2 regions of the Providencia lanzhouensis genome follow, and region 2 is predicted to be linked to the other one. Evidence: predicted binding sites of a transcription regulator. Region 2 holds the regulator's gene; the other holds the start of a gene.

Region 1 (4,441 bases), 430 kb from region 2:
CGTCATGCAGATTCTTTAGTTTACGAGTATCGCCTGTATAGGAGAAACTAATGAGAACTAGGTGTTTGTTAATCAATGTGCGAGACCGGTTACCACTCCATCATGAAACTGACATGATGAGATTGTTAACCGGTTTTTTTATACCCAAATTATCAACCTAAGTTACACAAGAGCTTGAAGGGAGCTCCTCTCTGTTTTGAATAGTTCGTCATCTGAAATTGACATCATCGATACCTGGAAGGGTTAATACTATGAGTAGACAGAAAGCTGCAACAAAAGCACGTCGTGAAATGAAACGTACATCACGCAAAGATCGTTCAGGGAGGTATGATATGAACAACGTTACCTCCTTCGCTGAATTTACGGGCATTGAGCCGATAGGTATGGCGAAAGAACGTCGCGATGAAACTCCGATAACACCACGTAATGAAGCCCAAAAGCTCTATATTAATTCCATCAAACACAAACAACTGATTTTTGCTAATGGTGAGGCAGGGTGCGGTAAAACCTATATTAGTACTGCGTTAGCCGCAGATGCCTTGATTAACAAGGAAATCAGTAAAATCATTGTGACCAGACCGGTATTGCAAGCGGAGGAAGATCTTGGGTTCTTGCCGGGAGATATGTCTGAAAAGTTTGCGCCTTATTTCCGACCCGTTTATGACGTATTAATGAAGCGATTAGGCGCTTCGTTCCTGCAATATTGTTTACGCCCTGAGATTGCTAAAGTCGAAATAGCACCATTTGCTTATATGCGCGGTCGCACATTCGAAAATGCTATTGTTATTCTCGATGAAGCGCAGAACGTCACAGTCACTCAAATGAAGATGTTTTTAACCCGTTTGGGGGAGAACGTAACGGTAATTGTGAACGGTGACGTAACCCAATGTGATTTACCAAGCGGCGTTCAGTCAGGTTTGGGGGATGCGTTACAGCGTTTTAGTAGCGATGAAATGGTCTCGATGGTCAACTTCACGATTGATGACTGTGTAAGATCTCAGCTGTGTCACAAAGCGCTGATGGCTTACAATGACTAATAACTAGTTTAACCCACTACACAGGCTAATTAATGTATGAAACTGCCCCAGATTAGGGGCAGTTTTTTTAATTAGTCGTCGGGGTTATCCATGACGGCATGACGTTCATGATGATAACCCTCCTCATCATAGCCATATCGCCAGTAAGGAATCGCGTAGATATCATCGCGACCAAAACCTTTTTCACGTCGAATAAAGCGGCGTAATTCACGGATAATTTGGTCTTCACCAGCAATCCAGAAGCCCACATCGGATTCTGGAATATCCCACGATTTAAAGGTATTAATCAGATTAGTAGTCTGGCTAATATCTCCACAAATCCAATCAATTTCGATACCAGCCGGTTTGGTTAACTCGCGAATATCCGTTTGATGGTCAAGGCGTAAAACGACGCGTCCCGTTGCTGTGTCAGGCATTTTTTCCAGTAGCGCTGCTATTGCGGGTAAAGAGCTTGAATCACCCGCCATAAAGTAATGTGCGCGGATAGGCAGTAGTGGATCTGGCCCTCCAGGGTTGGTGATCCCCAGCCAATAACCCGGTTTTGCATCACGAGCAAACAGATAAGCCGGCCCCGCCACCCCTTCGTGCATGGCAAATTCAATATCGATTTCGTTGAGCTCAGGGCGAATAGCGCGAACGGTGTAAGTGCGCACAAAAGGGCGCGGCTTATCTTCTGGCCAGCTACGTCCTTTTTCAGTGAGAAAAGGAAGCGCGGGTTGGCTTTGATGGTCCGGAGCAATAAAAATTTTGAGATGACCACCTTCACACTTCGTTGGATAATTGGCTAACTTTTCACCCGTAAATGTGATGCTGCGAATAGAAGGGCTGATATCGACAATGGATTTAACTTGAATGAGCTGTGGGGGCGCTGGGCGGTAGATATTTTTTTCAACAGTCTGTTCACTAGCCACTAACCGTCTCCTTTCTTAATGATAATATTATTATATGTTAATTATTATCATTATCATATCATGAATGTTTATAGGAAAACTATTCAAAAGATGCAGGATTATTGAGCGTCTAATTATAAATATGCCGCAGCATTTTAATGCTGCGGCAACGAGTTTACTTCACTTTCATGCCGGCGGCAGTCATCAACAATCTAAATAAGGAAGAAAAGGCGAATAGTGCCAATACGCTTCCTAACCAAATTGCCGCCATCCAGCCGAGCTTCTTCCACCAAGGTGAGCGAAGAGTTGTATCAGTGATAGCCTTGGTCTGGGGTAATTTTTCCTCTGAAGACATAGTAACTCCAATAGGTGTAAACCAAAATAACAGGGATGATGAACAGGGCGCCAACTAGCATAAAGCCTAAGCTTTCTGAAGGACCTGCCGCATCGCGGAATGTAATTGCTGGCGGAATTAAACTTGGCCAAACGCTGATGCCTAATCCTGTAAATCCTAAGAAAATCAGCATTAATGCAGCAAGAAATGGCACGCTATCGTAACGTTGGCGTTTGGCACTTTTTAAAATCAACCATACACAACCGAGCACTAATAGAGGAACGGGTAAAAAGAAAAACAAGTTTGGCAAGCTAAACCAGCGTTCATAAACGGCGTCATTTAACATTGGTGTCCATAAACTGATAACGCCAATCACTGCTAACATGACCAGTGTTAATGGGGTTAACACGCGATACATGGTTTTGCGCAGATGTCCTTCCGTTTTCATGATCAACCAGCCACATGCCAGTAAAGCATAAGCGATGACTAAACCGAATCCACAGAACAGCGGGAAAGGTGCGAACCAGTCAAAATAGCCGCCCATATACACGCGGTTTTCAACGTGGAAGCCTTGAATAAATGCGCCAATCACAATCCCTTGGGAGAATGTAGTAAGAATTGAGCCCCAAATAAAGGCGTGATCCCAGCGGCGGCGATGAGATTCATCGGCGCGGAAGCGAAACTCGAAGGCGACCCCGCGAAAAATCAATGCCAGTAACATAAAGGTTAGTGGAATCGATAGCGCATCTAAAACAATGGCATAGGCTAATGGGAATGCTCCAAATAGCGCCGCACCACCAAGCACTAACCACGTTTCATTACCATCCCAAACAGGTGCCACACTGTTCATCATCAAATCTCGGTCTTGGCTCTCTTTTAAGGCTGGGTACAAAATACCAATACCTAAGTCAAAACCGTCCATCACGATATACATCAACATACTGAAGACGATGATGACAAACCAAATTAGTGGTAAATCAATGCCCATGAGTTGCCTCCTCGGAGATACCTTTACGAATTAATTTCATCATGTACATGTAGCCAATCCCAAATACGCCGCCGTACACCACAAAGAAGGCTAGCAAGCTCACGCTCATGTGCATTTCACCATGGGCGCTCACGGCATCTGCGGTACGTTGTAACCCGTAGACAACCCAAGGCTGACGACCGATTTCGGTGGTAAACCAACCGGCTAAGATGGCGATTAAACCTGATGGCGCCATGACGAACATAAAACGCAGGAACAGTTTGGATTCATACAGTTTTTTACGCGAACGGAGCCATAATCCCCAAACACCAGCGGCAATCATTAACATGCCTAAGCCCACCATTACGCGGAATGACCAGAACACCATAAACACATTCGGTCTATCTTCAGGTGGAAACTCTTTTAGTGCTGGAACCTGTTTGGTGGTGCTGTGTGTCAAAATCAGGCTCGCCATGTAGGGAATTTCAATGGCATATTCGGTTTTTTCTTTTTCCATATTAGGAATGCCGAAAAGGATCAGCGGGGTGGCTTCGCCGGGTTTATTTTCCCAGTGACCTTCCATTGCCGCGACTTTAACAGGCTGATGTTTTAGGGTATTTAACCCGTGAGCATCGCCGATAAAAGCTTGGACTGGCGCTAAAATCAGGATCAACCACAAGGACATGGAGAACATTTTCTTCATGGCGGAGGATTTATTGCCTTTGAGTAAATGCCATGCGCCGGATGCACCAATAAAAAATGCCGCTGCCAAGAATGCCGCAGTGGTCATATGGAGTAAGCGGTATGGGAATGATGGGTTAAAGATTACCGCTAACCAATCGACAGGGACAATTCGCCCATCGATAATTTCAAAACCTTGAGGCGTTTGCATAAAGCTATTGGATGCAAGGATCCAGAAGGTTGAAATGATGGTACCGAGTGCAACCATGCACGTCGCAAAGTAGTGAAGCTTTTCGCCCACGCGATTCATACCAAATAGCATGACACCGAGGAAGCCAGCTTCTAAGAAGAAGGCGGTGAGCACTTCATAGGTTAAGAGTGGACCGGTGATGCCACCTGCAAAATCCGAGAAGAAACTCCAGTTAGTTCCAAATTGGTATGCCATCACCAATCCAGAAACGACCCCCATACCGAAATTGACAGCAAACACTTTTGACCAAAAATGGAACAGCTTTATATAGTCAGTATCGCG
Region 2 (4,441 bases):
ACATTTGGAACCGGATTCAGCCAAGAGGCTTCTTCGATATCGAATCCTAAATTTTTCAGTTTGGTTTGGAATGCATCAATGGAGTCTTCGAGTGCGGCATCTTTGCCGGGAATAAATGTTTGGCTCATTGTCAGTCACTTGTAAATGGCTTGTTTCAGATAGCGGCTATGATACGGGCTTTTTGCTTAGTGCTCACGCTTTTTATTCAAGACAGAAAAATAGCGAAAAATTAAAATTTACTAAAATGACAAAGTCGATCACAAAACTCTCAGATTAAATCCACATAATAACGTGAGTTTATTTTTAATATTATGCTCGTTAATTTTAGTTAAAGGAAAATAGGATGAAAAACCGAAATAAAGCGCTGTTAGCCACACTGGTTTCACTGTTTGCCGCATCAGCATTTGCACAACCGAATATTACGGTGTTGGCAACGGGCGGAACCATTGCGGGTGGTGGAGAATCAGCAACAGGTTCAAGCTACCAAGCTGGAAAAGTAGGAATTGACTCTTTACTTAATGCAGTACCAGAGACTAAAAAAATTGCTAACCTGAGTGGTGAGCAGCTGGTGAATATCGGTTCTCAAGATATGAATGATCAAGTTTGGTTAACTCTCGCAAAAAAAATTAATCAAGATTGCAATAAAACCGATGGTTTTGTGATTACCCATGGTACTGACACCATGGAGGAAACGGCCTTTTTCCTTGATTTAACCACGGCCTGTAAAAAGCCGATTGTGATGGTGGGGGCAATGCGTCCTTCCACGGCTTTGGGCGCTGACGGCCCATTGAACTTATACAATGCCGTCGTATTAGCATCTGATAAATCAGCGGGAGAGCGTGGCGTGTTGATGGCGATGAATGACAAAGTGATCCAAGGTCGCAATGTTATGAAAATGAGCACAACAGAAGTTCAAGCCTTTGATGCTGTGAATGCGGGGGCAGAAGGCTATATTCATGATGGTAAGGTTACCTATTATCAAGCGCCTCAGCCGCGTGGGGATAAACCTGTTTTTGATGTGAGCAAATTAGATAAATTACCGGAAGTGGGTATTGTCTATAACTATGCGAATGCATCTTCAGCACCAGTAAAAGCACTGCGAGAAGAAGGTGTTAAAGGTATAGTGAGTGCCGGTGTTGGTAACGGGAATATGTATAAAACTATTTTTGATGCATTAGCTAATGCAGCGAAAGAGGATGTTGTCGTGGTGCGTTCTAGTCGCGTACCGACAGGCTATACAACGCGAAATGCAGAAGTGAATGATAACGAATATGGATTTGTGGCATCTGAAAGATTGAATCCACAAAAATCTCGTGTGTTACTGCAATTAGCCTTAACACAAACGAAAGATCCGAAAAAAATCCAAGAGATGTTTGAACAATATTAATATTTAATAATAGGCGGCAGAGATGTCGCCTTTATTCTATTTTTATTACGTATAAGCCGTGTTCTTTTGGGGATGAGTTAATTTGTATAATCAAAATAACTCGACAATAAATACCTATAAATAAGGTAAATCAGTTATTATCGAGCAATTCTATATCATCTATTTAACAAATTTAATTATAAAGAACCCACGTCAGGTGTTTGAGCTTCTGGTTTTCCTTGTTTAGATTTTTCTTTAAATACGGCAACATTACCTTCTGATTTAACCGCAGATTTGACTTCTGCTAAACCAGAAAAAATTCCGCCTTTTTTGATGGATAAATTTGAATAGCGAATCGTGCCGTAGATTTCACCATTAGTATCAATACTAATGGTTTCTGAAATACATTCCCCTTCCACTTTACCGTTTACCCACAACTCATTGCTGGTGATATTGCCGGTAACTTGACCATTTTGCATGATTTTAACGGTATTATTTTTACCAGCAATGTTGCCAATGACTGTGCCATAGATATGAACCTGTTCATTGGAGGTAATATTGCCTTCAAATACAACATCTTTGGCGATGATAGTATTGGTTTTTTCTTCGCTGATCATTGGTGACGATACTTGCATTTTTTCCTCAGCAATTTGCTGCATGATTTCTTCTTTATTGATAGTGGGAGTGGGTTCTGGTTTGCTTTGTTTTTTATTGAACATGCGACTAACCTTTTTGTAATTGAAGTATAAAACTAAACAAATGATCGAAGATATAAAGGCAACGGATGCCACGATGGTATATCTAAAAAACCACGCTATCAAAGTAAGAAACCAGAAGAAAAAACTTATGTTCAAAAACAGATATGTTTTCTTCATTCCTTAATCTCTTACACACAAATTTGATAATTAGTATAAATTAAAATAGCACATAACAAATTAAAGAATAGAGGATGATTTTGGTTTTATCTGAAGAAATGAAGCTATGTATTTTTAAAAAATAGTCGCTAATTTTCAGCTAAAGAGCAGAAATAGGGAAATGTTAAGTATGTTCAAATAAAAATACCCACTAATAAACATTAAGTGGGTATAATTAACATTAAATGATTCATTAAATAAAGCGCGCTTTTAGTTATTCGCGCCTGATTAAGTCATTATTTAGCTTCGTGCGCAGCACTATTTTCACGACAATCGCCTTCAGCACAGTGACCGTACAAATATAAACTGTGGTTAGAGAGTTTGATACCGTGACGAGCAGCGATGTCATGCTGACGCTTTTCGATTGATTCGTCAGTGAATTCGATAACCTTGCCGCAATCTAAACAGATCAAGTGGTCATGGTGGTGTTGCTGAGTTAATTCAAATACGGATTTTCCACCTTCGAAATTGTGACGAGTCACAATACCAGCATCATCAAATTGGTTTAATACGCGGTAAACAGTGGCTAACCCGATTTCTTCACCAATATCAATCAGCTTTTTGTAGAGATCTTCCGCACTGACGTGATGGCACTCAGGCTCCTGAAGTACTTCCAAAATCTTTAATCTTGGAAGAGTGACTTTGAGTCCTGCATTTTTCAATGCTTTATTATTGTCTGTCATGCGGGCTTGTCCTGTATTTTAAATCATAAATTTAACAATAATGAGACGTTTTTAACAAAAATCCAGTTGTCTTCTAAACTGATTTACAATTATAGGCATGGAAAATAAAAATAGAAACCATGCATTGTCTCATTATTTTGATTCGTTCTTAAAAGCGAGTCCATTAGATAGGAAGATTAATCCATCATATCGAATGGTTCCCGCTTTTAATTGACAATCTATGTCATTATTAGCCAAGGATTTCAGCCAGAGACATCTCTTCGGAGATTTGTTTAACCCAAGCGTCAACACGCTCTTCAGTCAGTTCTGGTTGACGATCTTCATCGATAGCAAGACCGATAAAGTGGTTATCGTCCGCCATACCTTTAGAAACTTCAAAGTGGTAGCCTTCAGTTGGCCAATGACCGACGATCACTGCACCACGCGGCTCAATGATGTCACGGATAGTTCCCATCGCATCACAGAAATACTCTGCGTAGTCTTCTTGGTCTCCACAACCAAACAGTGCGACAAGCTTACCGTCAAAATCAATTTCTTCTAATGTTGGGAAGAAATCATCCCAATCACACTGAGCTTCACCGTAGTACCACGTAGGGATGCCAAGAAGTAGGATATCAAACGCTTCGATATCTTCTTTGCTGCATTTAGCAATATCGTGAACTTCTGCAACATCTTTGCCTAATCTTTCTTGGATCATTTTGGCAATATTTTCTGTGTTACCTGTGTCACTTCCGAAGAAAATGCCTATAACTGCCATAAAGTGATTAACCTCTTGTTTTTCTAGTAGAGAGTATAAATTACCGATTCTGCTAGAACTAAAAATAGAACGAAAATAGGTAAAATTTTGCGCCTTATTTTGGCGAAAAAAACAGTGTTAGTCTGTCAAATTTGTGTGATTTACCCAGATACGGCTAGCGATCAATTGTCTCACTAACCTGCTCAAGTTGAGCCATCAAAATTTCTTCAATTAGCTCACTTCGGCTTATGTTTTTCTCTTCAGCTAATTGGTTTAAGACCGCGACAGCGTCTTCATTTAATTTCAGCTCAACTCGACGTAGCCCTTTGACTTTGTCTCGTTTTAGCTGATTTCGCTTATTGATTCGTAATTGTTCATCCCGCGACAACGGGCTAGTTTTTGGTCGCCCAGGCCTGCGTTCTTCTGCGAACAAATCCAGTGTGGTGCGGTCAGTTTGTTCTTTTGCCATATCTACTATTGCTAACGGAAGGGGTGTGCCAGTAATTCAGCGGGCAATGATACCCTAGCTGAACCCCTAGTACCATAGGTGCATACCCCGCTAATTCATCTAATAGATTAAAAAAAAAGCACTTTTAAGAAAAAAGCATCACCCAAAGAGTAAGTGATGCTTTTTTCTTCAGGTTAACGAGTCTGTTGTTGCCATAAATTGGCATAAAGGCCATTCAGTTTTAGAAGGTTCTGATGAGTTTCCGCTTCGGCGACTTCACCATCTCGTATCACG

The links. The regulator Fur, encoded in region 2, represses iron uptake genes when iron is present. The targets are predictions, from matches to a motif close to ATAATAATGAGAACNACTATCAA.
Region 1: ACIH2S_RS08585 (siderophore-interacting protein) is a predicted target of Fur. The motif match lies at 1,983-2,005, and genes of this name have one in related genera.

The regions. Positions count from the first base shown of each region.
Region 1 is NZ_CP174123.1:1,812,474-1,816,914, forward strand. Features, by position in the region: gene phoH (phosphate starvation-inducible protein PhoH) at 252-1,037, shown strand; gene ACIH2S_RS08585 (siderophore-interacting protein) at 1,109-1,948, opposite strand; gene ACIH2S_RS08590 (DUF2474 domain-containing protein) at 2,103-2,282, opposite strand; gene cydB (cytochrome d ubiquinol oxidase subunit II) at 2,239-3,249, opposite strand; gene ACIH2S_RS08600 (cytochrome ubiquinol oxidase subunit I) at 3,239-4,441, opposite strand, start outside.
Region 2 is NZ_CP174123.1:1,378,191-1,382,631, forward strand. Features, by position in the region: gene ycaO (30S ribosomal protein S12 methylthiotransferase accessory factor YcaO) at 1-128, opposite strand, end outside; gene ansB (L-asparaginase 2) at 344-1,387, shown strand; gene ACIH2S_RS06390 (bactofilin family protein) at 1,564-2,085, opposite strand; gene fur (ferric iron uptake transcriptional regulator) at 2,517-2,963, opposite strand; gene fldA (flavodoxin FldA) at 3,193-3,720, opposite strand; gene ybfE (LexA regulated protein) at 3,875-4,168, opposite strand; gene ACIH2S_RS06410 (type I secretion system permease/ATPase) at 4,342-4,441, opposite strand, start outside.